Regions from separate parts of the Aureimonas sp. OT7 genome, predicted to be linked through region 4. Evidence: predicted binding sites of a transcription regulator. Region 4 holds the regulator's gene; each other region holds the start of a gene.
The links. Region 4 encodes LexA, which represses DNA repair genes until DNA is damaged. Its sites were predicted from a motif close to TGTTCNNNNTGTGTTCNG; they were not measured.

Region 1: recA (recombinase RecA) is a predicted target of LexA. The motif match lies at 3,108-3,125, and genes of this name have one in related genera.
Region 2: uvrA (excinuclease ABC subunit UvrA) is a predicted target of LexA. The motif match lies at 2,889-2,906, and genes of this name have one in related genera.
Region 3: IGS74_RS02315 (metallopeptidase family protein) is a predicted target of LexA. The motif match lies at 4,823-4,840, and genes of this name have one in related genera.

Annotation. Positions count from the first base shown of each region.
Region 1 is NZ_CP062167.1:2,024,596-2,031,855, reverse strand. Features, by position in the region: gene alaS (alanine--tRNA ligase) at 1-1,835, opposite strand, end outside; gene recA (recombinase RecA) at 1,952-3,016, opposite strand; gene IGS74_RS09750 (ATP-binding protein) at 3,162-5,696, opposite strand; gene IGS74_RS09745 (hypothetical protein) at 5,938-7,260, shown strand.
Region 2 is NZ_CP062167.1:2,318,666-2,325,925, reverse strand. Features, by position in the region: gene gyrA (DNA gyrase subunit A) at 1-1,172, opposite strand, end outside; gene IGS74_RS11140 (MarC family protein) at 1,506-2,132, shown strand; gene ssb (single-stranded DNA-binding protein) at 2,233-2,763, opposite strand; gene uvrA (excinuclease ABC subunit UvrA) at 3,014-5,890, shown strand; gene IGS74_RS11125 (NAD(P)H-hydrate dehydratase) at 5,846-7,260, opposite strand, start outside.
Region 3 is NZ_CP062167.1:484,325-491,584, reverse strand. Features, by position in the region: gene IGS74_RS02330 (error-prone DNA polymerase) at 1-2,306, opposite strand, end outside; gene IGS74_RS02325 (DNA polymerase Y family protein) at 2,303-3,922, opposite strand; gene IGS74_RS02320 (hypothetical protein) at 3,900-4,763, opposite strand; gene IGS74_RS02315 (metallopeptidase family protein) at 4,951-5,373, shown strand; gene IGS74_RS02310 (DUF1737 domain-containing protein) at 5,389-5,595, opposite strand; gene IGS74_RS02305 (CoA ester lyase) at 5,592-6,476, opposite strand; gene leuD (3-isopropylmalate dehydratase small subunit) at 6,583-7,188, shown strand; gene leuB (3-isopropylmalate dehydrogenase) at 7,246-7,260, shown strand, end outside.
Region 4 is NZ_CP062167.1:2,735,702-2,742,961, reverse strand. Features, by position in the region: gene gltA (citrate synthase) at 1-1,093, opposite strand, end outside; gene gltX (glutamate--tRNA ligase) at 1,272-2,690, opposite strand; gene IGS74_RS13090 (ComEC/Rec2 family competence protein) at 2,863-5,052, shown strand; gene lexA (transcriptional repressor LexA) at 4,994-5,722, opposite strand; gene glp (gephyrin-like molybdotransferase Glp) at 5,805-7,004, opposite strand; gene moaC (cyclic pyranopterin monophosphate synthase MoaC) at 7,010-7,260, opposite strand, start outside.

The DNA of each region.
Region 1 (7,260 bases), 710 kb from region 4:
ACCTCGGCCAGCTCGTTCGGCTCCAGGGGCTTGGGGTGCGAAAAGTCGAAGCGCAGGCGGTCTGGCGACACCATCGAGCCCTTCTGGGCGACATGGCTGCCCAGGATCTCGCGCAGGCCCTCGTGCAGAAGGTGCGTCGCCGAATGATTGGCGCGGATACTGCCGCGTCGACGATGATCGACCTCCAGCTCCAGCGCCATGCCCGGTTCAAGCGCGCCCGAGGCGACCGTGCCGCGATGCACGAACAACCCGTTGGCAACCTTCTGCGTATCGGCGACGTCGAAGCGGACCCCCTCGCCCTTCATCACGCCGGTATCGCCCACCTGGCCGCCGGATTCTCCGTAGAAGGGGGTCTGGTTCAGGATGACGGACACCTCCTCGCCCTCGGACGCGGATGCCACTTCCTTGCCGTCCTTCACCAGGGCCAGAACCTGGCCCTCGGCGCTCTCGGTGTCGTACCCCAGAAATTCGGTGGCCCCGAGCCGCTCGCGCAGCCCGAAATAGATGCCCTCGTCCGAAACCTCGCCCGAGCCGGCCCAGCTTGCGCGGGCCTCCGCCTTCTGGCGGGCCATGGCGTCCTCGAAGCCGGAGATGTCGACGTTGATGCCGCGCGCGCGCAAGGCATCCTGTGTCAGGTCCAGCGGAAAACCATAGGTGTCGTACAGCTTGAACGCCGTTTCGCCATCCAGCATGTCGCCCGCACCGAGCGACAGGGTCGCGTCGTTGAGGAGGGTAAGGCCCCGATCGAGCGTGGCAAGAAACCGCTTTTCCTCGAGCTTGAGCGTCTCGGAGATCAGGGCCTCCGCCCGCACCAGCTCGGGATAGGCGCGGCCCATCTCCGCGACCAGCGTGGGCAGCAATTTGTAGATGACCGGCTCGCGTGCGCCCAGAAGCTTGGCGTGGCGCATGGCCCGCCGCATGATGCGGCGCAGGACGTAGCCGCGGCCCTCATTGGACGGCAGGACGCCATCGGCGATCAGGAAGGACGTCGCACGCAGATGGTCGGCGATGACCCGGTGGCTGGCAAGCTGCTCGCCACTGGCGGGTGCCCCGATGATGTCGGCGCTGGCTCGTATGAGCTGGCGGAACAGGTCGATGTCGTAATTGTTGTGCACGCCCTGCAGGACGGCGGCGACGCGCTCCAGCCCCATGCCCGTATCGATGGAGGGCCGCGGCAGATCGACCCGCTGGCCGCCGGCCATCTGCTCGAACTGCATGAAGACGAGGTTCCAGATCTCGATGAAGCGGTCGCCGTCTTCTTCCGGGCTGCCCGGAGGGCCGCCCCAGACGCTCGGACCGTGGTCGTAGAATATCTCGGAGCAGGGACCGCACGGGCCGGTATCGCCCATCGCCCAGAAATTGTCGCTCGTGGCGATGCGGATGATCCGCTCTTCCGGCAGGCCGGCGATGCGCCTCCAGTAGTCGGCCGCGGCATCGTCGGTATGATAGACGGTGACGAGGAGCTTGTCCTTGGCCAGCCCGAACTCGCGCGTGATCAGGTTCCACGCCAGTTCGATGGCGGTTTCCTTGAAATAGTCGCCGAACGAGAAATTGCCGAGCATCTCGAAGAAGGTGTGATGCCGTGCCGTGTAGCCGACATTGTCGAGATCGTTGTGCTTGCCGCCGGCGCGCACGCACTTCTGCGACGTCACCGCACGGTCATAGGGCCGCTTTTCAAGCCCGGTGAACACGTTCTTGAACTGCACCATGCCGGCATTGGTGAACATCAATGTCGGATCGTTGCGGGGAACGAGCGGCGATGAGGCAACCTGCTCGTGGCCATTCTTCCCGAAGTAATCGAGGAAGGTGGACCGGATTTCATTAACGCCGTTCATTCCCAGAACCCCTGACAGGCAATCTTCATTCGCAGGAACCGATACAGGAAGTCGCGCTTTTGGCTCAACCTAAATCGAAAGCCCCTGCGAAATCGGATGCACCCCGGGGGAGACGGCTATTCTTCGTCGCCCTCGCTGTCGGCTTCGAGAAGCTTCTCGGCGATCAGGCCCGAATTCTGCCGGATGGCGCTTTCGATCTCGGCCGCCATGGCCGGATTGTCGCGCAGGAAGGACTTGGCGTTCTCGCGTCCCTGCCCCAGCCGCTGGCTGTTATAGGAAAACCAGGCGCCGGATTTGTCGACGATGCCGGACTTGACCCCGAGATCGACCAGCTCGCCCATCTTGGAGACACCCTCGCCATACATGATGTCGAACTCGACCTGCTTGAAAGGCGGCGCGAGCTTGTTCTTCACCACCTTGACGCGGGTCTGGTTGCCGGTGACCTCATCCCGCTCCTTGATGGCGCCGGTGCGACGGATATCCAGGCGCACGGAGGCGTAGAATTTCAGCGCGTTGCCGCCGGTCGTGGTTTCGGGCGATCCGTAGACGATGCCGATCTTCATGCGGATCTGGTTGATGAAGATGACCATGCATTTCGATTTGGAGATCGATCCGGTCAACTTGCGAAGGGCCTGGCTCATCAACCGGGCCTGGAGGCCGGGCAGCGCGTCGCCCATCTCACCCTCGATTTCCGCACGCGGCGTCAGCGCCGCGACGGAATCGACGACCAGGACGTCGATCGCGCCCGACCGCACCAGCGTATCGGTGATCTCGAGCGCCTGCTCGCCCGTATCGGGCTGTGAGATCAGCAGTTCGTCCAGGTTGACGCCCAGCTTGCGCGCATAGACCGGATCGAGCGCGTGCTCGGCGTCGACGAAGGCGCAGATGCCGCCGCCCTTCTGGGCCTCGGCAATGGTATGGAGCGCAAGCGTGGTCTTGCCGGAGCTTTCCGGACCGTAGATCTCGACGATGCGGCCCTTCGGCAGCCCGCCGATGCCAAGCGCTATGTCGAGCCCGAGAGAGCCGGTGGACACGGTATCGATATCGAGCTTCTCGGTTGCCCCGAGCCGCATGATGGAGCCTTTGCCGAAGGCCCTTTCGATCTGCGAAAGAGCGGCGTCGAGCGCCTTGTTCTTGTCCACGGAAGTATCCTCAACGAGACGAAGTGAATTCTGTGCCATCGGCATGGTCCTTATTTCACGCGGCGTGGTGACACGCAACGCTTCCGCAGGGACCCTCCATGTACCCTTTTTGTTCCCGTTATTCAACAGATATTCTTGTTTTGTTCTGGTCAATGCGCGTGATTCGCTGCGACAGATCGACTCTCTATTCGTCTAATATTTCCTTAACGGCCACGGCCAGCTCACGCAGGGAGAACGGCTTGGCCAGGAAGCCGAATCGCGCTCCTTCGGGCAGGTTCTTGGCGAAAGCGTCCTCAGCATAGCCCGACACGAAGATGAACTTCAGCTCCGGACGCTCCTTGCGCATCTCGCGCAGAAGGGTCGGCCCGTCCATTTCCGGCATCATCACGTCCGAGACCACGAGGTCCACACGGCCGCCGAGTTCTTCCATGATGGCCAGCGCCTCGACACCCGATGACGCCTCGTGCACGTCGTAGCCACGCATCTTCAATGCGCGGACATTGCCGGCGCGAACATGATCCTCGTCTTCGACCAGAAGGATCGTCGCCGTACCCGACAGGTCCAGCTTGCCGGCGGGCACGGTGGCGGCCGCCAGCGTTTCCGGCGCAGACTGGGCCACCTCCGCCGGCACGTGACGCGGCAGGAATATGCGGAACGTCGTGCCTTCTCCGGGCCTGGAGTCGACGTAGATGAATCCGCCGGACTGCTTGATGATGCCGTAGACCATGGACAGGCCGAGCCCGGTGCCCTTGCCGATTTCCTTGGTGGTGAAGAACGGCTCGAAAATGCGCTCCGCCACCTCCGCCGGCATTCCCGAACCGGTGTCGGACACCTCCACCAGGACATAGTCGCCGAATGTCAGCTCCGGATAATTGAAGGCTGCCGTCTCGGTTGCCGGCACGTTGCGCGTGGCGATGTCGATCCGCCCGCCGTCCGGCATGGCGTCGCGCGCGTTCTGCACGAGGTTCGTGACCACCTGCTCGAACTGGCCGATATCGGCCATGACGGGCCACAGGTCGCGCGCGTGGTGGCGTTCCAGCTTGACGAGGTCGCCCGATATGCGGCGCAGCAGAAGATGCATGTCCGCCACCACGTCGGTGAGGTTCAGCATCTTGGGCCGCATGGTCTGCCGCCGCGAATAGGCAAGCAGTTGCCGCACGAGAGAGGCGGCACGGTTGGCGCTCTGCTTGATGAGCAGCAGGTCCTGGAACGAGGGATCGCCGGTCCGGTGGTTGAGCAGCAGGAAATCCACGGAGGCGGTGATGATCGTCAGCACGTTGTTGAAGTCATGCGCGATGCCGCCGGCGAGATTGCCGATGGCCTGCATCTTCTGTGCCTTGGCGAACTGCTCCTCCAGGGCCCTCTGGTCGGTAAAGTCGATGCCGTAGACCAGCGCGGCCTCCGAGCCGTCGTCCGCGACATCCCCGACCGCGCTGAAATACAGGCGCACGGAGCGCGCCGGATCGCCTGCGATCTCCACGTCGAGCGACGGGATGCCCGCCTGCCCCCGCGCCGCCGCGTCGATGGCGCCGCGCATCGCTTCCCGGCCCTCGTCGCGCAATGCGCCCTCCAGGCTGGCCGTCCCCTCGGCCACCTTGGCGCCGAACAGGCGTGAAAAGGCCGCGTTGGCGCGCGTGACATGGCCGCGGGAATCCAGCGAGGCTATGGCCATGGGCGATGTGTGGAAGAAGCGGTTGAAGCGCATCTCCAGTTTTTCCAGCGTGTCGCCCGCGCCGGCCACCTGCCCCGAACGGTTCAGGACAACTGTGCGCATATGCCCAAGCCGCTCGTCGGCGGTGGCCGTGGCCTGCCGCATCAGCCGCACGGGAAGCCGCTGTCCGGAGCGGGTCACCAGATCCACGTCCAGGACATGGATCCGATCCGGCTCCGATTCGCCGGTCGCGGACAGGAAGGCACGGCCCTCCTCGCCCACCAGTTCCGGCACCGTCACGCTGCCGGGATCGAAGGTGGCAAGATCGAAGCCGAGCCAGCCCGCCAGCGTCGCATTGAGGTAGACGATGGACCCGTCGCGCGCCGACGAGAAGAAACCGACCGGCGCATGGTCCAGATAGTCGATGGCGTTCTGCAACTCCTGGAAGAAGCCTTCCTGCTCCGCCCGCTCGTCGCTGATATCGGCAACCTGCCACACGTTGAGGCTGCGGCCGCCACTGTCCATCGGGCGCACCACGACGCGATACCAGCCCGCACCCGCGCCGCCGGAAAGCCGGCGCGACAGGCGGAACTCCTCCTGCGCCTCCCGCCCGTCCCGCGCAGCGTTGGCCAGCCTGTAGATCGCCTCGGACGCCTCCCCCTCGCGCGACAGGAGCTGCTCCAGCGTACGCGCACCCGCCAGCTCCTCGATACCGACCGTCTCGGCATAGGCGCGGTTGGCATAGACGATCCTGCCCTTGCGATCCGTCATCAGCGTGCCCGTCGGCAGTGCATCCAGGAAATCGCGGCCGAGGCCCGCATCGGACAGCCTGTTGGATACCTGAAGGAAGCCGAGCGCCAGCGCGAAGCAGGACAGGATGCCGAAGACCGCCAGAAGCCCGAAAATCCCGAGGACGGCGATTCCGCCCGAGACGTGCCCGGCGATCGCCAGCGCGGCCGCCACGACCAGCATGAAGGCGGACAGGGCCAGAAGGCGCCATACGCCCGAATGAGCGGCGCTGCGATCCACCAGCGGCTTGCGGTTGGCCAGGCGCGTGTCAGCCGTCATATCGGATGGAAACCAAGTCGCTTCGAGCCCCGCTCGTGTAGAAGATATCGTTCAGCACATTTGCGCATTATACGGCATGAAACTGTCGCAGCCCTTGAAGCCGCGACGTTTTCGGCACATGAACCTATCCAACGGAACAGGGTTGTCCATAGCGGCGCCCGCACGTATCCGACATGACGTAACGGTCATCGCACGCGGACGGCAAGCCGTGGCGGGGCAAACGACCAGGGAGACTGGCAAAATGTACGAGCGACTCGTAAACGCTCTCGGCGGTGAAGGCATCGCCACGGTGGTGATCGCCATCATCGTCATCGCCGTGCTTGTGATCCTCGGCTATGTTCTGCTCGCCATAGTGCGCGGCCTTACATCCGGAGGCCGTCTGGGCGCAGGCCGCAGCGCCGCGCCGCGCGTCGCGGTCCTCGACATCGTGCCGGTGGACCAGAAGCGCCAGCTCGTGCTGCTCCGCCGGGACGAGGTCGAACATCTGGTGCTGATCGGCGGCCAGAACGACCTTGTGGTCGAGGCCGGCATAAGCCGCATTCCGGTGCGCACCCGGCGCGTCGAGCCGAGCTTCACGGACACCCCACAGCCGCCACGCCCCGAGGCGACGCCCGTAGCTCCGGCCGCGCGGCCCGTCGAGCCGCCGCAACCCGTACGCAGCGAGCCGCGCCCGGCGCCCGCACATTCGCCGGCACATTCGCCCGCTCAGGCAACTGCGCCGTCGCCCGCCCAGGCACGTCCTGCCGCGCCGGAAGTCTCCAGCCCCCTGCCGCCGCGCCGGACCGAGCCCTCCCTTGCGCCGTCCCGGCCGCAGCAGCCCCCGGCGCCGCGCCCACAGCCGGCACAGCCCGCGCAGCCACGCTCGATGGCGACGCCCACCCTGCCGCAGCGCCCTGCCGCGTACCCGATCGAAGCGGCCGAAGGCCCTCGCGCCCAGCAGCCGTCACCGGCTGTCACCGTCGCATCCGGATCGCCGGCGGCGACCGAGGTTTCCACCGTGCGGAACGGCGGCGCTTCGCCGCTTCCCGGCCGCCCATCCGGGTCCCAGGCCGGCGCGGCAAAGCCGGAGTCGCCCGCATCGCCGGCCGGGCCCGTCGCCCAGCCTGCAACGAAACCTGCACCGGCACCGGCACCGGCTGCGAAGGCCGAGGGCTCCCTGGGGCCATTGCAGGTCAAGAGCTTCGCCACCAGCGTCCAGACGCATCGCAGTGACAAGGCAGCCCCCTTCCCGCCGCTGGGCGCTACGGCGGGCGCCGCATCCGCGGCGGCGGCAACCAAGGCCGCCGCTCCGGAGACGAAGCCGGTGGCGGTCGAACCCGCCAAAGACGATACCGCGGCCGATGGCGATATCGACCAGTTGCTCATGGCCGAACTGTCGAAGGAAAAGGTCGATACGCCCCCCGCTTCGCCCGTCGCGGACGAGCCGTCCGAGCCTGGCGAGCCTGTCGCCCGGCCGGAGCCCGCGACAAAGCCCGCTCAGGACAGGCCGGCAATGATGAGCCTGGAAGAAGAAATGGACGCGCTCCTGCGCGACTTTACCCTCGACCCGCCCGAGAAGCGCTGA
Region 2 (7,260 bases), 420 kb from region 4:
AGTCCAACCAGCACGTGGGCGCGTTCGCGCGCCTTGCGCAGCAGGAACTTGGTGCGGCGGTTCACCACTTCTTCGCGGAAGGCGATGAAGGCCGACAGCATGTCGATCAGCGTCATCTGCTCGGGCTTGCCGCCATTCAGCGCCACGATATTGGCGCCGAACGACGTCTGGAGCGGCGTGAAGCGATACAGCTGGTTCAGCACCACGTCGGAGGAGGCGTCACGCTTCAGTTCGATGACGACGCGATAGCCTTCCCGGTCGCTTTCGTCGCGAATGTCCGAGATGCCCTCGATCCGCTTGTCGCGGACAAGGTCCGCCATCTTCTCGATCATCGACGCCTTGTTGACCTGATACGGCACCTCGGTGATGACGATGGCCTCGCGGTCGCCGCGCATGCTTTCCACATGCACCTTGCCGCGCATCAGGATGGAACCACGCCCGGTAGCATAGGCCGACTGGATGCCGGCCCGGCCAAGCACGATCGCGCCCGTCGGGAAGTCCGGCCCGGGAATGATCTCCATCAGCTCCGGCAGGGTGATGGCCGGGTTGTCGATCATGGCGATACAGCCGTTCACGACCTCGCCCAGATTGTGCGGCGGCACGTTGGTCGCCATGCCGACGGCGATGCCGCCCGAGCCATTGACCAGAAGGTTGGGGATCCGGGCCGGGAGAACCGTCGGCTCGAGCTCGCGCCCGTCGTAATTCTCCTGGAAGTTCACCGTCTCCTTGTCGATATCCTCGAGCAGGGCTTCCGACAGCTTCTCCAGCCGGCACTCGGTGTATCGCATCGCGGCTGGCGGATCGCCGTCGATGGAACCGAAATTGCCCTGTCCGTCGATCAGCGGTGCACGCAGGGAGAAATCCTGCGCCATGCGCACCAGCGCGTCGTAGATGGAGGCATCGCCGTGCGGATGGTATTTACCCATCACCTCGCCGACGACACCCGCCGACTTGCGGAAGGGTCGGTTATGTACGAGCCCCATCTCGGACATTGCATAGAGCACGCGGCGGTGCACGGGCTTCAGCCCGTCCCGCACGTCGGGCAAAGCGCGGCTGACGATGACGCTCATCGCGTAATCGAGGTAGGAGCGCTGCATCTCCTCTATGATGGATACGGGCTCGATGCCGCTGGGGCGCTCCGCCGGCGGGGTGTCCTTACGATCGTCTGCCAAGACGCTTCCTTGCCTACACTTCGATCTTGCGCGCTTATAGCCTGCGGCGCGGCGGATTGGCAAATCCGCGATCCCGCAACGGCGGGTATTTTCAACGCTTTTTCAACAACTTATTGCCGCCTGCAGCAGATCGCGAAAAAAATGCGCCCTATGGTTGTCGCACGTACTGCGCTGACCGTGCAGGATCGCACCCGCGCTGCCGGCGCGATTCTCGACCAAAGCATTTCCGGCCGAAGCGGAATCGCTTCGGCTGGGGAAAATGCGACAGGACAAATCAACGGAGCGGTATCGCTGAACCGGTGTTCATCGAAACCGCCGCAGGGGTGCTTTTCGATGGCGGACATGCTTCTGACCGGGTTCATCACCCTTATCGTCATCATCGACCCGCTCGGCCTCATCCCGCTGTTCTTGACGCTGACGCCCGGGCGCACGCGGCTCGAACGCCGCCACATCGCCCTACAGTCCAGCGTCATCGCCTTCGTGATCCTGGCCGTCTTCGCGCTGTTCGGGCTCGTCATCATCGAGGCGATCGGCGTTTCGCTGGGCGCCTTCCGAGTCGCGGGCGGGCTCTTCCTGTTCACCATCGCCTTCGAGCTGGTGTTCGAGAAGCGGCAGCATCGCAAGGAGAAAAGCGCCGGGGAGGCCGTGCCCCACCCCGAGGAAGCGGCCAATGTAGCGGCGTTTCCGCTGGCTATCCCGCTTATGGCAGGACCGGGGGCGATTTCGGCCGTCATCCTGTTGTCCGGCAATCTTCCGGGCTTCGTCGGGCAGAGCCTGCTGGTGCTGGTGATCGCGCTGGTCTGCGTCGCGACATTCCTGTTCCTGGCCGTGGCCGACAGGGTCGACCGGCTGATGGGCGTTACCGGACGCGCAGTGGTGACGCGCCTTCTGGGCGTCCTGCTGGCGGCGCTGGCGGTGCAGTTCGTGGCCGATGGCGTGCGCCAGCTCTTTGCGCTCTGACCTCGGCGAACCGTATTAAAAGAAAGCCCGGCCTTGGGGGCCGGGCGTCCGATCGTACCGATGCCTGCGCGCTATCAGACGTGCCGATGCTTGCGGGCTATCAGAACGGGATTTCGTCGTCCATGTCGCCGCCGCGGCCGCCACCGCCGCCGCGCTCGTCATAGCCGCCACGGCCGCCGCCGCCGTTTCCGCCACGATCGTCGTAACCGCCACGGCCACCGCCACCGCCGCCGCCGCGTTCGGAGCCGCCGCCGCCTTCAAAGGAAGCGCCGCCCTCGCCACGCCCGTCGAGCATCTGCAGTTCGCCGCGGAAACGCTGCAGGACGACTTCCGTCGTGTAGCGCTTCTGGCCCTGCTGATCTTCCCAGGAACGGGTCTGCAACTGCCCCTCCAGATAGACCTTCGCGCCCTTCTTGAGATACTGCTCGGCAACCTTGACGAGGTTTTCGTTGAAGATGACCACGTTGTGCCATTCGGTGCGCTCGCGCCGCTCGCCGGACTGGCGGTCGCGCCATGTTTCGGACGTGGCGATGCGCAGGTTGACGACGGCATCGCCGGAATTCAGGCGGCGCACCTCCGGATCGGCGCCCAGATTGCCGACCAGAATGACCTTGTTGACGCTGCCTGCCATCGGGATACCTCAGTCTATGAAAATGAATTCGAACGGGGCGGAAGCTAGACCATCGCATCGTCCGTTCCAAGCGGCCGGCCCCACGAAATCAGCCACGATCCACACCCGTTTGATGCGCGATTGACGCGAACAAAGAAAGAACATAGACAATGGGGCGTCAAGTCTTTTTGCCCGATACGTCTTTCAACCCGCCGTCCCATGCCCGATATGGGAGGCACAGGACCCGTTTTCCCCATTATCGGCCGGCCAGATGAAAAACGTCATCTCCATTCGCGGTGCCCGCGAACATAATCTCAAGAATGTCGATCTCGACATCCCCCGCGACAAGCTGGTGGTGATGACGGGGCTTTCCGGCTCGGGCAAATCGTCCCTTGCCTTCGACACCATCTACGCCGAAGGGCAGCGCCGCTACGTGGAAAGCCTGTCGGCCTATGCCCGGCAGTTTCTGGAGATGATGCAGAAGCCGGATGTCGACCAGATCGACGGCCTGTCGCCGGCGATCTCCATCGAGCAGAAGACCACCTCGCGCAATCCGCGCTCCACGGTCGGCACCGTTACCGAGATCTACGATTATCTGCGCCTGCTGTTCGCGCGGGTCGGGGTGCCGTATTCGCCCGTCACCGGCCTGCCCATCGAAAGCCAGACCGTCAGCCAGATGGTCGACCGCGTGATGGCGCAAGCCGAAGGGACACGCTTCTACCTGTTGGCGCCGATGGTGCGCGGCCGCAAGGGCGAATACCGCAAGGAGCTTGCCGAACTCCAGAAAAAGGGCTTCCAGCGCGTTCGCATCGATGGCGAGTTCTATGACATCGCCGACGCCCCCGCGCTCGACAAGAAGTACAAGCACGACATCGACGTGGTGGTCGACCGCATCGTCGTGCGCGACGACATCCAGGCACGGCTGGCCGACTCTCTGGAAACCGCGCTCAAGCTGGCCGAAGGGCTGGCCGTCGCCGAGTTCGCCGACGAAAAGGACGAGCAGGGCAAACCGCGCCAGCTTGTCTTCTCGGAAAAGTTCGCCTGTCCGGTCTCCGGGTTTACCATTCCCGAGATCGAGCCGCGCCTGTTCTCGTTCAACAACCCGTTCGGCGCCTGCCCCGTTTGCGACGGGCTCGGCTCGCAGCGCGCCATCGACCCCAAGCTCATCGTGCCCGACGAAAACCGCACGCTGAAAGCCGGCGCGATCGCGCCATGGGCCAAGTCCACCTCGCCCTATTACCTGCAGACCCTGGAAGCGCTGTCGCGGGAATACGAGTTCAAGCTGACCGACAAGTGGTCGGCTCTGCCGCAGAAGGCGCAGGACGCCATCCTGCACGGCACGGGCAGCCACAAGATCCAGTTCCGCTACAGCGACGGCCTGCGATCCTACAACGCCACCAAGACTTTCGAGGGGATCGTCCCCAATCTGGAAAGGCGTTGGAAGGAAACCGACTCGGCCTGGTCCCGCGAGGAGATCGAGCGCTACATGTCGGCCACGCCCTGCCCGGCCTGCAACGGCTACCGCCTCAAGCCGGAAGCGCTCGCCGTCAAGATCGCCGAGCGCCATATCGGTGAGGTGACAGAGCTTTCCATCCGCGGCGCGGCCGACTGGTTCGAGGTGCTGCCGGACAGGCTGACCGCAAAGCAGAACGAGATTGCCGTCCGCATCCTCAAGGAAATCCGCGAACGGCTGAAATTCCTGGTCGATGTCGGGCTCGATTACCTGACCCTGTCGCGCGCCTCCGGTACGCTGTCGGGCGGCGAAAGCCAGCGCATCCGCCTGGCGTCGCAGATCGGATCGGGCCTGACGGGCGTCCTCTACGTGCTGGACGAGCCGTCGATCGGCCTGCATCAGCGTGACAATGCGCGTCTTCTGGACACGCTGAAACACCTTCGCGATATCGGCAATACGGTGATCGTCGTCGAACACGACGAGGATGCCGTTCTGACGGCGGATTACGTGGTGGATATCGGCCCCGCCGCCGGGGTGCATGGCGGCCAGGTGATCGCCGCCGGCACGCCCGCCGAGGTCATGGCCAATCCGAAGTCGCTGACCGGGCAGTATCTTTCAGGCGCCCTCGGCGTTCCGGTGCCCGACAAGCGCCGCAAGAAACAGAAGGGCAAGGCGATCAAGGTCGTCGGGGCGCGCGGCAACAACCTGAAGAACATTTCGGCGGAAGTGCCGATGGGTCTCTTCACCTGCGTCACGGGCGTCTCGGGCGGCGGCAAATCCACCTTCCTCATCGAAACCCTGTTCAAGGCGGCGGCGCGCCGCATCTCCAATGCGCGGGACGTGCCGGCGGAGCATGACCGGGTCGAGGGGCTGGAGCTTCTGGACAAGGTCATCGATATCGACCAGTCGCCCATCGGCCGCACGCCGCGATCCAACCCGGCTACCTATACCGGGGCTTTCACGCCCATCCGCGACTGGTTTGCAGGCCTGCCCGAGGCCAAGGCGCGCGGATATCAGCCAGGCCGCTTCTCATTCAACGTCAAGGGCGGACGCTGCGAAGCCTGCCAGGGCGATGGCGTCATCAAGATCGAGATGCACTTCCTGCCGGACGTCTACGTGACGTGCGATGTCTGTCACGGCAAGCGCTACAACCGGGAAACTCTGGACGTAACCTTCAAGGAAAAGTCGATCGCCGACGTGCTCGACATGACGGTGGAAGAGGCTGTCGAATTCTTCGCTGCCGTTCCGGCCGTGCGCGACAAGCTCGCCACGTTGAAGGAGGTGGGGCTCGGCTACATCAAGGTCGGCCAGCAGGCGACGACGCTTTCGGGCGGCGAGGCGCAGCGCGTCAAGCTGGCGAAAGAGCTGTCGCGCCGGGCGACGGGCCGCACGCTCTACATCCTGGACGAGCCGACGACAGGGTTGCACTTCCACGATGTGGCCAAGCTCCTGGAGGTGCTGCACTCCCTTGTCGACCAGGGCAACACCGTTGCCGTGATCGAGCATAATCTGGAGGTCATAAAGACCGCGGACTACGTGATCGACATCGGCCCCGAGGGCGGCGACGGCGGTGGCGAAGTCGTCGCCACCGGGACGCCCGAGGATATCGTTGCCGAGCCCCGCTCATGGACCGGCCGTTTCCTGAAGGAACTACTCCTGCGGCGGCCAGCCGGGAAGGCTGAAGCCGCAGAGTGAATGCAGCCTGCCGAGCGCCTCGGGCACGAGCCCCGGCAGATCCTCGGCGATCAGGCCCGGCCCGTGCAGGCGCGCGGCGACGCCATGCAGCCACACGGCGATGCAGGCCGCCTCGAAGGGCGGAACGCCGTTTGCCAGTTGCGCACCGACAAGGCCGGCCAGCACATCGCCGGTACCGGCGGTGGCCAAAGCCGGCGTGCCCGTCGCGTTGATCGCGGCGCGCCCGTCCGGTGCCGCGATCACGGTATCGCTGCCCTTCAGCACCACCACCGCGCCGGACCGCGCGGCGGCCATGCGGGACATGAATGGCTTGCCGCGTTCCGATTGCGACGCGATGTCGGGAAACAGCCGTGCGAACTCGCCCATATGCGGCGTCATCACGAGCCGGGCCGTGTTGGTGGCGCCCAGCAGGAACAGGTCGGCCGCGTGGTCGCGAAAGGCCGTCAGGCCGTCGGCATCCAGCACCAGTGCGCGGCCCGCCTCCAGGATCGTGGCGGCATAGGCGCGCGCTTTGTCCGCGCTGCCGAAGCCCGGCCCCAGTACGAAGGCGTTCAGGCGCGCATCCGACAGATGATCGGCCAGTTGGGCGGCATCGTCGCATCGCCGCAGCATGACGGCCGTCAGGTGCGCGGCGTTGACGGCCATCGCCCCGCCGGCCGAAAACATCGTCACCAGCCCAGCGCCGCCACGCAGGGCCGCCATCGCGGCCAGCCGCGCCGCACCTGTATGGCTTGGGCCTCCTGAAAAGACCACGGCGTGCCCGCGGGCATATTTATGGTCCGCCTCGTTCGGCTTCAGCAGCCGATGTCGCCACAGCTCCGGCTGGTTGGCGAAGGTGCGCGGCTGGATGCTTTGCAGCAGGCCGGCGGGAATGCCGATATCGGCGACGGTCACCCTGCCGCAGAGGGCGGCACCGGGCTGCAGCAGATGACCGGGCTTGCGGCGAAAGAAGGTCACCGTCGCCTCGGCCTGCGGTGCACGGCCGAGCACCTGCCCGGTTTCGCCCGATACGCCGCTGGGAAGGTCGATGGACAGAACCCGCGCCTGCGCCTCACCCAGGCGCCGCACAAGCTCAGCCGCCGCCCCATCCAGCGGGCGTTGAAGCCCTGCACCGAAGAGGCCATCGACAATGAGGGTGAACTCGGCAGGCAGGAAGGCTTCCGGCGATTCGCCCTGCGATGCCCATTTCGACATCGCGCGCGCGGCGTCGCCGCCTTTCGGTTTGCCCAGCATGAACAGCCGTACGGACCGCCCGCGTGCGCGCAGATAATGCGCCGCCAACACGCCATCGCCGCCATTGTTGCCAGTGCCGGCCAGCACCGCGATCGGGCCCGTTGGCGCCATAGCTTCGGCCACGTTGGCGACTGCGG
Region 3 (7,260 bases), 1.9 Mb from region 4:
TTCAACCATGCCGAATCGTAGACGAGCACGGCAAAGGAAGCCGCATGGCTTTCGGGAAAGCCATATTCGCCAAAGCCCTCGATCTGCCGAAAGCATCGGGCGGCAAATTCAGCATCATAGCCGTTTTCGACCATGCCGCCGATCATCTTGTCGCGGAAGTCCTGCACCTTGCCCGTGCGCTTGAAGGTCGCCATGGCGCGCCGCAGCTCATCGGCTTCGGAGCCGGAGAAATTGGCGGCCACCATGGCGATCTGCATGGCCTGCTCCTGGAACAGCGGCACGCCGAGCGTCCGCCCAAGGACATCCTCCAATTCCGGCTTCTGGTAATTGACATCCTCCAGACCCATGCGCCGCCGCAGATAGGGATGCACCATGTCTCCCTGGATGGGGCCGGGGCGCACGATGGCGACCTGGATGACGAGGTCGTAGAACTCCCTGGGTCTGAGCTTGGGCAGCATCGACATCTGCGCCCGACTTTCGATCTGGAACACGCCCAGCGTGTCGGCGCGCTCCATCATCTTCCAGACCGGCCCGCTCTCCTTCTCCTTGGGCAGGACACCCAGCCGAAGCGGGGCATGACCGCCGAAATCCTCGGCATAATGCGCATCCAGCATGGCGAAGCCGCGCTTGAGGCAGCTCAGCATGCCGAGCGCCAGGATATCGATCTTCAGGATGCCGATCTCTTCCAGATCGTCCTTGTCCCACTCGACGATGATCCGGTTCTTGTCACCCGTGTTCAGGACGGGCACCGTCTCGTCCACCCTGCCACGCGTCAGCACGAAACCGCCGACATGCTGCGAAAGATGGCGCGGGAAGCCGGCAAGCTCATGCGCGAAATGCAGGACGTTGGCCGTGGTGGGGTCGGCTTCGCTGAGGCCTGCCGCGCGCGCCTCCCAGGCACCGAGGGCCGAATGCGACGTGCCCCAGACGGAGGCGGACAGCGCCCCGACCGCATCCTCCGACAGGCCGAAAGCCTTGCCGACCTCGCGCGCGGCGGAACGCGAGCGATAGGAAATCACCGTCGCGGCGATGGCCGCCTTGTCCCGCCCGTAGGTTTCGTAGATCCAGTTGATGATGTCGTCGCGCTTTTCATGCTCGAAATCGATGTCGATATCCGGCGGCTCGTCCCGTTCCGGGGAAATGAAGCGCTCGAACAACAGGTTGCCGCGCTCCGGGTCTACCGAGGTTATGCCGAGGCAATAGCAGATGGTGGAATTGGCGGCCGATCCGCGCCCCTGACACAGTATGCCCACGTCGCGGGCAGCCACGACGATGCGGTGTACGGTCAGGAAATACGGCTCGTACTGCTTCTGCTCGATGATCGCCAGTTCCCGCTCGATCTCGTGGCGTATCTTCTGCGGGAGTCCCGCCGGGAAAAGCCTGTTCGCCCCGTCATAGGCGAGATGGCGCAGTTCGGCCGCCGGCGAGCGCGACAAGGTCAACCCTTCATCCGGATACTCGTATTGCAATGTCTTCAGGTTGAAGTTCAGCCCAGCGAAGAAGCGCCGGCTTTCCGCCACGGCCTGCAGGTGGTCCCGGAACAGGAACTCCATGCCCGCCGTGTCGCGCAGATGACGCTCGGCATTGCGCGCCAGGTGAAGCCCCGCCCGGGAGAGCGGAACGTGTGTACGGATGGCCGTGACGACATCGGCCAGCATCCGCCTTTCCCGCACATGGTAGAGGACGTCGTTGGTGGCCAGCATGGGCACGCCCGCTCGCGCCGACAGACCGCTCGCGCGGGCCAGGAAACGTCTGTCCCGCCCGTCCTGCCGGGCCGCGGCCGCCAGCCAGACGCGGCCGGGCGCAGCCTCATGCAGCTTCGTCAGTGCCCGCGCCGAACCATCGGCGATATCGGCCCACGATGCGCCCGCCAGCGTCCGCGGACAGATCATTGCGAACCGGCAGTGCCCGCTCCATGACACGAGATCGTCGAGCTCCAGATGGCATTCGCCCTTGTCGGCGCGCAGATTTCCCAAACTGATAAGCCGGCAAATATTTCCCCAACCCTCCCGATCCTCGGGATAGGCGAGGATATCCGGCGTATCGTCGGCGAAGACCAGGCGAACCCCGGGCCGGAAGGCGAAATCGCAGTCGCGCGCAGCCTGCAGGGCCCTGACCACCCCTGCCACGCTGTTCCTGTCGGCAAGGCCCATGCCTCCCAATCCGAGTATCTTTGCCGTGCCAATGAGTTCCTGCGGAGAGGAAGCCCCCCGCAGAAACGAAAAACTCGACTGGACGCCGATTTCACAGAAGCCGGCGCCCATGGGCCGGAAGGCGGCCGCTATCCTGTCTGTGTCCTTGGTCATGGGAATATGCCGTGCAGGAACCAGCGGGCCGGCCGCATGTCGGCCAGGCCCTCGCGGAACATCCAGTAGCGCCGTCCCGCATCGTCCTCGATCCGGAAGTAATCGCGGAACAGACCCGGGGCCGCGGTCGTGACGTCGTCATGCCACCATTCCGGCTCGATCCGCTCCGGACCTTCGAGGCGCAGCACCCTGTGCGCGGCCCGCCGCCAGACGAAACGGATCGGCTCTCCTTCCGGCAGGACGGAGATGGCCTCGACCGGCTCGGGCGGGTCCAGAATACGCAAGGGGCGGGGCAGGCCTTCTTCTGCGGTATCCGCGGCTGCGGCGGTACCGGAAAATCCGGCAACCAGGACCTGCGCCTTTTCCGGCCAGTGCGAAGCTACGTCCCGCAGCGACTGGACGGCTCCAGGCCCCAGCCGCGCCGTCAGCCTGTCCACCAGGGTCACCATCTTTTCGGCCGTGACGCCGCTTGCCAGGAAGTTGGACTGGTCGTCGCCGAGGACATCCATGGACAAGACGGACAGGCGCAGGAGGTCATAGCCGTAACCGGCATCGCGCTCGTCGCCGATGGCCTTGAGACGCTCGGAGAACAGGCGGCGGATGGAGGCCGGGTCCCGCATGGGACGCGCGGTGGCAAGGGCGATGCGCTCCACGACGCCATCGACGCGAAACAGCGACAGTTCGAGCTGGCGCACACCCTGCCCCAGACGCTCGAGGTCCGGTTTCAGGCGCTGGGCCAGATGCAGGACGAGGTTCTCGATATCCTCCACTCGCCCGATCGGCTCGAACAAACGTCGCTCATGAATAAGGGCCGGCACCGGGCGTCGCGGATTCAAGGGGCGGGTACTGCGGCCGATCGCGAAGTCCAGTTGCTCCATGAAGGCGGCGCCGAAGCGCCGCCCGAGAGAGGCGCGCGGCATGGACAGCAATTCGCCGACGCGGCGCAGGCCCAGCCTGTCCAGCGTCGCCGACAGTGCCGGCTCGAAACGCAGCGCGCGGCAGGACAAGGGCGACAGGAGGCCGACCTCTTCGCCGGGCCGCGCCACCGTCCCCGGAGCATGGACGGCCAGCGCGGCAGCCGGCCCGGCCGATGATGCGATGGCCAACCCGGCCGCCAGGCCCTGCCCTTCCATGCGGTGGGCAAGGTCGCGCATCAGGCCGTCCTCGCCACCGAACAGATGCGCGCAGCCGGAAATATCCAGAAACAGCCCCGCCGGCCCATCCAGCGCAACCAGCGGCGTATAGCGATCGCACCAATCCGCGATTGCGGCCAGCAATCCGGCATCCGCGCTGCTGTCCATTTCCTCGTATCGGACAAAGGGGAAGCGGGCGCGCGCCTCTGCCAGCGAAAGGCCCGGCACGAGCCCCGCCATGCGGGCGCGCTCGCATGCCGCCCGGATGCGCATGAGGCCGCCATCCTTGTCGTAGAGCGCCAGCGGCTGGAGTCCGTCCGGCGCGCCCTGCCCTGCCGGATGCCGCGCCTCGGCCGCCAACCCACCCCCGCGCGGTGCGCGATGGGCGCTGCCCGATGCCTCGCGGAACAGGCCCGCCGTTGCGGCAGCCTCCGGTGCAAGGCTGCCCGCAACGGGCGAATCAGGCGTGGCGACGCCGTGCAAGGGAAACGTCCGGCGCCAGGACCGGCCAAGGCTTTTGCGAAACAGCCTGTCTGTCGACAGATGAGGCAGGCACACGGCCAGAATTTTGCTCGGCGGCGGTGAAATGTCGCTCATCCTGGTTCCACTCCAGTCGAAATCTGCCGGGCCGGCCCGACGCCGATTTTTCCACCGCGACATCGAAGGCCGGCTGCCCGACGAGCCGGCCGATATGGGCAAGGTCCGATACGGCCCCCGCGGCGGCCGGGGCAATTTGCAGGCGCAGCGGGGCCGCGGTGGCCTCCGGCCGCCCGGCCTGTCGCAAAAGCACCAGCGGAAGGCCGCTTGCACGGGCCCGCACATGCAGTCGCCGTGTTCCTTCCAGCCCCAGAAGATGCGGGTTGCCGGACACTTCGAGCACGACCAGCGCCGCACCGCCCGAACCGGCCGCCTCCTCCGCCGCCCAAAGGGCCTCCTGCAACCGCCGCGTATGCACCAGAAGCAGGGAAGACGGGTCCAGCCCGAATGTCCGCAGGCCGGCAGCATAGAAGACGCCGAGCTCCGCCTTGACGTGCCGTTCGCTGATCCACAGCAAGGGACGTTCGGCGGAAGCGCCGCACAGGCTGGCCACCCCGGCCAGGAAGCCCGCCCCGCCACCGCCACCACGCGGTTCGGCAAGTCGGATCTCGGTCAGCGCCGCGGATGGAAATCCGCCCCCGAGCACCCTGTCTGCCGAAGCCACGCGCAGGGGCACGAATTGCCCGCCGGACGCCGTTTCGCTTCCGGCATCCAGTGCCGGCGACGCCTTTTCCAGACGTGCGATCCGATCTCGCAATTCCGCCAGTTGTCGGGCTTTGTCCGGCAATGACGGTGGCATCCCGGCAGATGGGTCGCATCGCCGCTCCATAGAAGCTCCAAGGGTTTTGTTCCTGTTATGTTCTTATGGATTCCAGAGCACCGGCGCAGAGTCAAGGGAACGCCGAATGGATGGCGGGTGGCCGATGCTTCGTCTAAAAGAGCGGCAACCGGTATCCTGCGGAGGCTTTGAGAGGATGGGACAACTCGATCATGGCGACGACTGGTCGCGGCGCATGGCGCCCAGCCTCGACGAAATCGAGCAGCTTGCCATCGATGCCTATGCCGGTCTTCCGGCGGAATTTCGTGCGCTATGCGGCGATATCCGATTCCATGTCGCCGACTTTCCGGAAGATGACGTCGTGGCGGAGATGAAACTCGACTCCCCCTTCGACATTCTCGGCCTGTTCGAGGGGCGCGCCGTCGCAGCTTCCGCCACGGAAATGACGGGCGAAATGCCCAACCGCATCCTGCTGTATCGCCGGCCCATACTCGACTATTGGGCCGAGCACGAGGAAACGCTGGGCATGCTCGTCAGCCACGTGCTGATCCACGAGATCGGCCATCATTTCGGCCTGTCCGACGACGACATGGAAGCGCTGGAAGCCGCGGCCGACTGATGCCGGCCCGCCGGCCTACTGTTCGCCGAGCTTCATCGAGGGATCGTAATCCCTGCCCTCGACCACCTTGGTGACGGGCTGGGCGCATTTCATGACACCCTCCGCCGCATCGAAGGCATAGGCGGGGCTGCCGGCCAGCTCCCACCCCTTCGAAAGGGCAAGGGAAACCTTGTGGCAGAAGGCGGCGTCGTCGACGCCTGTCAGCAGACGATAAAGCTTCATGACCTGTCCTTCGGTTTCGGGATCGATTCGGCGATGTCGAGCAGCCGCCTTGCGTCGACGAGATGCAGCCGCTCCACCATGCGCCCGCCGATGCGGATGACGCCGCGGCCGGAATTGGCCGGGTCGTCGAAGGCGGCGACGATGTCACGCGCCGCTTCCACCTCCTCGGCGGTGGGGCCGAAGGCGGCGTTGGCGCGCTCCACCTGCGAGGGGTGGATCAGCGTCTTGCCATCGAAGCCCATGCGCCGGCCGGCGGTGCATTCGGCTGCGAAACCTTCGGCATCCCGGAAGTCGTTGTAGACGCCATCGAGCACGGGAATGCCATGGGCCCGTCCGGCCAGCACGATCTGGGCCAGCCAGGGGATGAGTTCGGGCCGCCCGGCGGAAGGGCGCAGCCGGCCGGCGGCGACGATGTCGTTTGGCCCCGCGACCAGCGCCCCCAGGGGATAGGCCATCCGTACGGCCGCGATTGCACCTGCATTCAGGATGCCGAGCGGCGTTTCCACCATCGCCCACACCTGCAGAGCCGGCGGGGCGTCCGTCTGCTCCAGCGCGGCGGAGACCTCGAGGAGGTCGGCGGCCCTGTCCACTTTCGGAACCAGGATCGCATCCACATGCGCGCCGCGTGCCATCAGCAGGTCCTCGGTGCCCTCCAGCGTCGCCAGTGGGTTGATACGCACCACCCGCATGGCGCTGCCCCGGGGCGTTGCCAGATGATCGCGCAGGCGCTCGCGCGCCCCGGCCTTTTCCTCCGGCGCGGCGGAATCCTCCAGATCGAAGATCAGCGCATCCGCGTCGAAATCGGCGCTGCGCGCCAGTGCGCGGCCGTTCGCGGCGGGCACGAACAAAGCGGATCTCAGAAAGCGCGGCGTCTGTGTCATCCCTGCTTCCTGCCAAATGCCGCCGGAGGCCGCAATGGTTTTGACCCGCCTGCCACCTTGATATATCGGAAAGCGGAAAAAGCCATGCAGCCGAGGAGACATGCCGATGCAGAAGTTCGACACGCTGACGGGCGTTGCCGCCCCGCTGCCCATCGTCAACATCGATACCGACATGATCATCCCCAAGGATTACCTGAAGACGATCAAGCGCACGGGTCTCGGCGTCGGCCTTTTCGCCAATATGCGCTATCGCGAGGACGGGTCGCCCGATCCGGATTTCGTGCTGAACAAGCCGGCCTATTCCAAGGCCGAGATCCTGATCGCGGGGGACAATTTCGGTTGCGGCTCCTCGCGCGAGCATGCCCCCTGGGCCCTGCTCGATTTCGGCATCCGCTGCGTCATCTCCACGTCCTTCGCCGACATCTTCTACAATAACTGCTTCCAGAACGGCATCCTGCCGATCCGCGTCACTCCGGGGGAACTGGAAGAGCTTCTCAAGGATGCCGAGAAGGGCTCCAACGCGCGGCTGTCCATCGATCTCGAAACGCAGGAGATCCGCCGCCCGGACGGGCAGGTGATCCATTTCGACCTGGAGGCATCGCGCAAGCACCGGCTTCTCAACGGCCTCGACGATATCGGGATGACCCTCGAGCGGGCGCCCGGCATTTCGACCTTCGAGCAGAAGCTCGCCGAAGACCGCCCCTGGGCCTGACGACACCAGCCCTGCCCAATCTTTCATGATCTTGCTTAACGGCTGGAGGACCGCCGCATGACCACCCGTAAC
Region 4 (7,260 bases):
AGAAATCGACGTTCGGGTAGAGCTTCTTCTCGATGAAATACTCGTCGTTCAGCGCGATGTGCTCCAGTTCCATCGCCACTTCGAGAAGCGGATCGTCCTTCAGGCCAAGCTCGTCCAGCACCTCATGGCAGGTTTTCTGCATGATCTTGGCGCGCGGATCGTAGTTCTTGTACACGCGGTGGCCGAAGCCCATCAGGCGGAACGGATCGTTCTTGTCCTTGGCGCGTGCAACGAATTCGGGGATACGATCCTTGCTACCGATCTCCGACAGCATGTTGAGCGCAGCCTCGTTGGCGCCGCCATGCGCCGGACCCCACAGGCATGCGACGCCGGCGGCAATGCAGGCGAAGGGATTTGCGCCGGACGAACCGGCCAGCCGCACCGTGGAGGTGGATGCATTCTGCTCGTGGTCGGCGTGGAGAATGAAGATGCGGTCCATCGCGCGGGCGAGAACCGGGTTGATCTTGTACGGCTCGCACGGGACGGCAAAGCACATGTGCAGGAAGTTTTCGGCGTAGGACAGGTCGTTGCGCGGATACACGAACGGCTGGCCGATATGGTACTTGTAGGCCATCGCCGCCAGGGTGGGGATCTTGGCGACCATGCGGATGGACGCCACCATGCGCTGATGCGGATCCGTTATGTCGGTCGAGTCGTGATAGAAGGCCGACAGCGCGCCTACCGAGCCGACCATCACGGCCATCGGGTGCGCGTCGCGCCGGAAGCCGGAAAAGAACTTCGTCATCTGCTCATGCACCATCGTGTGGCGCGTGACGCGATAGGTGAAGTCTTCCTTTTCCTGGGCGGTGGGCAATTCGCCGTAGAGAAGCAGGTAGCAGACTTCGAGGAAGTCGCCTTCCTCGGCCAGCTGCTCGATAGGGTAGCCCCGGTGCAGGAGGATGCCTTCATCGCCATCGATGAACGTGATCTTCGACTCGCAGGAGGCGGTGGAGGTAAAGCCCGGATCGTAGGTGAACGCGCCGGTTTCCTTGTAGAGAGAACCGATGTCCACGACATCGGGGCCGATGGTGCCGTGGCGGACGCCGAAATTGGCTTCCTTTCCGTCCAGCGAAAGCTTGGCGGCTTCACTCATGCGCGTTCCCTTCTTCGAAAGCCGCCGGATCGCTGATGCGGTGGCCGGCGGCGCATAGGTCGATTTCGGAGCTCATGCCTAACTTGTCCGCGTCCCGCGAACAAGTTTTCGGCACTTACTTTTTTCTGCAAAGCAGCGATTTATGCCGCACTGCCAATCAAAAGATGTACAGCCCCCTTCAAGACTGGTCTGCCAGGCGCGCGAGGGATTCCTCGCGGCCTAGAACTTCCAGAACGTCGAAGACGCCCGGAGATGTGGTGCGGCCCGTCAGCGCAGCGCGCAACGGCTGCGCAACCTTGCCGAGCTTCAGCCCTTCCTTCTCGGCATGTTCGCGCACGACAGCCTCCAGGTTGGGGACCGTCCATTCCGATACCGCGGAGAGGGCCGGCAGCAGGCCTGCGACGATCTCGCGCCCCCCATTGCCCAAGGTTTCGGCAGCCTTCTCCTCCAGCGGGAGAGGGCGGGTGGCGAACAGGTAGGCTGCGCTGTCCGCAAGTTCGACGAGCGTCTTGGCGCGCTCCTTCAGGCCGGGCATGGCGCGTGTGAGAAGATCGAGCGTCTCGACGTCGCCCTTCTGCCGGAGGATGGAGCCATTCGGTAGATAATCGCGCTCCCCCATGAGGGTGCGGGCCAGTTCCGCGTCGTCGCTGTGGCGCATCCAGTAGCCGTTGACGGCTTCGAGCTTGGCGAAATCGAAGCGCGCCGCGCCCTTGTTGACGTCTGCTATGTCGAACCAGCGGATCATGTCCTCGATCGACATGATCTCGTCGTCGCCGTGGCTCCAACCCAGTCGTACGAGATAGTTCTTCAAGCCGACGGGCAGATATCCCAGCGCGCGATAGGCCTCGACGCCCAACGCGCCGTGGCGCTTGGAAAGCTTGGCGCCATCCGCGCCGTGGATCAGCGGGATATGGGCCATGACCGGAACGTCCCAGTCCATGGCCTGGAAGATCAACGTCTGCCGTGCGGCGTTGGTGAGGTGGTCATCGCCCCGGATGATATGGGTTACGCCCATGTCATGGTCGTCCACCACCACGGCCAGCATATAGGTCGGCGTGCCGTCGGACCGCAGCAGCACGAGGTCGTCCAGATCCTTGTTGGGAAAGCGCACGTCGCCCTGCACCTGGTCGCGCACCAGGGTCTCGCCGTCCAGCGGGGCGCGCAGCCGGATAACGGGCTTCACATCGGCGGGCGCTTCGGACGGATCGCGGTCGCGCCAGCGGCCATCATAGCGCGGCGGCCGCTTTTCGGCGCGCGCCTTCTCCCGCATCTCTTCCAGCTCCTGGGGCGTGGCATAGCAGAAATAGGCGTTGCCGCGCCGGACCATCTCCTCGGCCACCTCGCGATGGCGCGCGACGCGCTCGAACTGCGAGATCGGCGGCTCATCGGCATCGAGACCGAGCCACGACAACCCGTCGATGATGGCCGTCACCGCCGCTTCGGTGGAGCGTTCGCGATCCGTATCCTCGATGCGCAGCAGCATCTTGCCGCCGTGATGGCGGGCATAAAGCCAGTTGAACAGCGCTGTCCGGGCTCCGCCGATATGAAGATATCCGGTGGGCGAGGGCGCGAAGCGGGTGACCACGGTCTTGGTCATGAAAACTCCAGTTGTCTTGGACGGCCGGTTTGCGCGCTCAAACGGCGCAAGCTTTGGATAACGCGAGGCTTGGCAGCCAATTCGGGTCGCGGCAATCCGTGCCGATCATGGCGCTGTGTATCATAGGAGAGGGGCCAGGCAAGCAGCCTGTTGCGGGGGGATGATACGGAGAATGAGTCGACTGCGTTCAGCACTCGAGCGCGAGGCATCGGCACGCACCTCGATCCACTTCGTTCCACCGGGTCTCATCGTCGCCATCGCGTTCTTCTATGCGGCCGACCTGCGGATTTCGCCGCCATACTGCCTGGGCATCTGCGTTGCCGCCCTGGCGGCACTGCATGTCGCGAACAGGGCTTCGCCGCTGACGCGCGGCGCCCTGAGGGCATTGCTGGCGCTGGTGTGCACATTTGCCTCCGGCCAGCTTCTCTGCCACTTGGAACTCGCCCGGACGCCGACCACGATCCTGTCGGGCAGCGCCACCGTCTACGTGACGGGGCGCGTTGCGATGCGTGAAGCCGATGAAAACGGGAAGATGCGCTACGTCGTGGTTTTGGCGGCAACGGAAAGGCCGGTGCTGTCGCGCCCGCCCCAACGCATACGCATCGCCGTCTCCAGCCGTCACGAGCCTATCCCCATTGGCGGCATTTATCGCGGCCTGGTGCGCCTGGGGCCGCCCAGCGGACCGGCCTTCCCGGATGGATACGATTTCGCCTTCGGCGCCTTCTTCGACGGCGTCGGAGCCTACGGCTTCTCGCTGGGCCCGCCGGACACGGTCCCTCGCGAAACGCCATCGTCGCTATCGGAGCGTTTCGCCGAATGGCTCGTCGGCCTTCGCGTCGACATGTCCCAAAGAATCAGGGCGGTCCTGCCGGGCGCGGAGGGGGCGGTCGCCGCCGCGCTGATATCGGGCGAGCGCACTGGCATACCCGACGACATCGACGCCATCTTCCGCATCACCGGCCTGTCGCATGTCCTGTCCATTTCGGGCTTTCACATGGTGCTCGTGGCCGGGTTCGTGATGGCGGCCGTGCGCAGCCTGCTCGTTCTCGTGCCACCGAACCTCCTGCTGGTCCCGCCGCGCAAGGCGGGTGCCGTCGCGGCGCTGATGGCAACGACGAGCTACATGGCGATCGCCGGACCGAATGTCGCGACGGAGCGCTCCTACATCATGATCGCGATCATGCTGGCTGCCGTCCTTGCAGAGAAGCCGGCGCTGACGCTGCGCAATGTCACGCTTGCGGCCATCGCCGTCCTGGCGATCGCGCCCCATGCGGCCCTGACGGCCAGTTTTCAGATGTCCTTTGCCGCAACCGCCGCACTGGTTGGCTTGGCCGCTGTGCTGACGCGGCGGTGGCAGACGCCACACGGCGAAGAGAGGCGCCTGCGCCCCTTTGCGTGGCTTGCCGTCGCCTGCATCGCATCGGCGGTGGCCGGGGCCGCGACCGCCCCTTACGGCCTGTATCATTTTCAAAGGCTGGCGCCGTACGGCATCCTCGCCAATGTGGCGACCATGCCCCTGTTCAGCTTCTGGGTCATGCCGGCGGCCCTTGCCTCGGCGCTCACAATGCCGTTCGGCCTCGACGCGCTATTCCTCCATGTCATGGGATGGGGGCTGTCCATGGTCTTCGTCGTCACGCGCTTTCTGGCCGAGACCTTCCCCGACCAGGGCGGCATGGCCTTGCCCGCAGCGTCACTGATAGCCCTCTCGCTTGCGTTGTTTCTTGCGTGCTTCATGGCCAGCGCGCTGCGTTGGCTGGCGTTGCCGGCGGCTATCGTGGGCGGCTACCTTGCCGTGGGTGGGCAAGCCCCGCCGGATATCCTGATCTTCGAGGATGGCATGAAGGTCGCGCTGGTTGCGCCCGGGGGGCTTGCCCATCTAGGCAAGCGTCCAGGCCGGTTCATCGCCGACCAGTGGGAACGCCGCTACGGTCCGCCCGACGCGGATGGGCCGATACCATGCGAACCGCCTGCCTGCCAGCTTGCCACCGCATCCGGCATCCGGCTGGCGTGGACCGACTCCATAGAGGAGACGGACAGGCTCTGCGCGCAGGCAGACCTTGTGATTGTGGCGCGGGCGCTTCGCCGTGGACGGTGTCCGAACGGCGGCGCAACGCTGGTCACCTTGCGCAGCCTGCGCCGGACCGGCTCCCTTGCAATATCCCGCGGTGATGGGGGCAAGCTCGTGCTGACGCCGTCCATCCCGGCCGATCCGCAGGAATGGAACGTGCACAGACTGGCGGCATGGCCGGAATACTGGAAGAAGGGTGGCGAAGCGCAAACCGACGGGACGGCGGAAAATACTGTCAGTAACGCCGTATCAGACCCACCAGCCGCCCCTGCACCTGCACACGGTCCGAACTGAATATCCGGGTTTCGTATGCGGGGTTGGCTGCTTCCAGGGCGATGGCGGTTCCCTTGCGGCGGAACCGCTTGAGGGTTGCCTCCTCGTCATCCACCAGCGCGACCACGATATCGCCCGGCGTTGCCGTATCCACCCGGCGGATCACGACCGTATCCCCATCCAGAATCCCGGCTTCCACCATCGAATCGCCGGAAACCTCCAGCGCATAATGTTCGCCGGGGCCGATCATGTCCGGTGGCAGTGTCAGGCTATGGGTGTTGTTCTGGATTGCGGATATAGGTACGCCGGCCGCGATCCGGCCCATGACGGGGACGCTGATGCCGGCATCGGCATCGTTTGCGGCGGGGGCAACCCGGCGGCGCGCGGCGAGACCCGATGCAGCAGACTGCTCGGCAAGCGAAACGACGTTGGAAGGGGCCGGGGCAGACGCGGCGGCCCGGCCGCCGCGTGCCATCGACTCGGGTAGCCTGACGACTTCCAGCGCCCGCGCCCGATTGGGCAGGCGGCGGATGAAACCACGCTCCTCGAGGGCCGTGATCAGGCGGTGGATGCCGGATTTCGACCGAAGGTCGAGCGCGTCCTTCATCTCGTCGAAGGAAGGCGGGACGCCGGCGGATTGCAGCCTCTCGTGAATGAACATCAAGAGATCATGCTGTTTGCGCGTTAGCACGTGCCGCCCCCGGAATCGATCAAAAACAAAACCAGAACAAACCTAGCTGTTCCAGTTGTGTTCTGCAAGCTTTCATGGCGCCTCAATCGAGGGGAATGAACAGGCATTCCTGGCCGGCCTGCGCGGCGGGGGCGGCGAGCGGGCGGTACAGCAGCGCATCCGCAAGGGCGTAGATGGAAAGAAGGGAGGAGTCCTGCCGTGGCAAGGCTTCTACCTGCGGCAGGCCCTCTGCCGTGTGGTGCAGCCGGGCGCGGACGAAGTCGGCACGCTCGCCGCCCTGCGGCATGGCCGCCGACAGGACGCCGTGCTGGAAACCCGGATCGGCGCCGAGCCCCGCGAGACAGCGGACGAGGGGCCGCAGGAACAGGGTTGCGGCCACCATCGTGGATGCCGGGTTGCCCGGCAGCCCGATAACCCGCAGCGCGCCCTTGCGCCCGGCCATGACCGGCTTTCCCGGGCGCATGGCGACTTTCCAGAAATCCAGATCCACGCCGCGCGCCCGAAGGGCAGGAGCGACGAGGTCCCGGTCGCCGACGGAGGCGCCGCCGATGGTCACGACGACATCCGCGCGGCCATCCTCTGCTTCCGCAAGCCGGGCCTCCAGCACGGCCTGGTCGTCCGGGGCAATGCCGAGGTCCAGCACCTCGCCTCCATGGGCCTCCACCATCGCGGCAAGGCCGAACCCGTTGGAGGCCACGATCTGGTCGGGGCCGGTGCTTTCGCCCGGCATCACCAGTTCGTCGCCGGTGGCCAGGATCGCAACGCGCGGCCGACGCCGGACGGGAAGTTGCGGGTGGCCGGCGCTGGCGGCAAGCGCGACGTGGCCTGCACGCAGATGCAGGCCCGCCCGCAGCAGCACGGCCCCTTGCGCGAAGTCGAGCCCGGCTTTTCTGATATGACGGGCCGGTTCCGCCGCGACATCGACACGCAACGCGTCCGGCGCTTCGAGCGTCGCGTTTTCCTGGATCAGCACCGTGTCCGCGCCCGCCGGCAGGGGCGCACCGGTGAAGATGCGCACGGCGGCTCCGGGCTCGACGGTGCCGGCAAATGCCGCGCCTGCGGCCGAAATGCCGATAACCCGAAGGACCGCGCCCTTGAAGGCATCGGCGGCCCGCACGGCGTAGCCGTCCATTGCGGAAGCGTCGAATGGCGGCTGCGTCCGCAGGGCGGTAATATCGTCGGCAAGGACGCGCCCCGCGGCGGCGCGCAGCGCGACGGTTTCCGTTTCCGGAATGGGGTCCACCCCGCGCAGAAGCCGGGAGAGGGCTTCCTCCACCGGCATCAGGCTCAAGACGGCGATCCTTCCGCCCGCCAGTCGCCGGAACGGCCGCCCGACTTGGCCAGCAGGCGGATACCGGAGATCGCCATGTCCCGGTCCACGCCCTTGGCCATGTCGTAGATGGTGAGGCAGGCCACGGACACCGCCGTGAGCGCTTCCATCTCCACGCCGGTCGGGCCGGAGACGCGTGCCGTGGCCGTGACGCGCAGGCCGGGCAGGGCCGGTTCCGGTGCGATATCCACGGACACCTTGTCGAGCA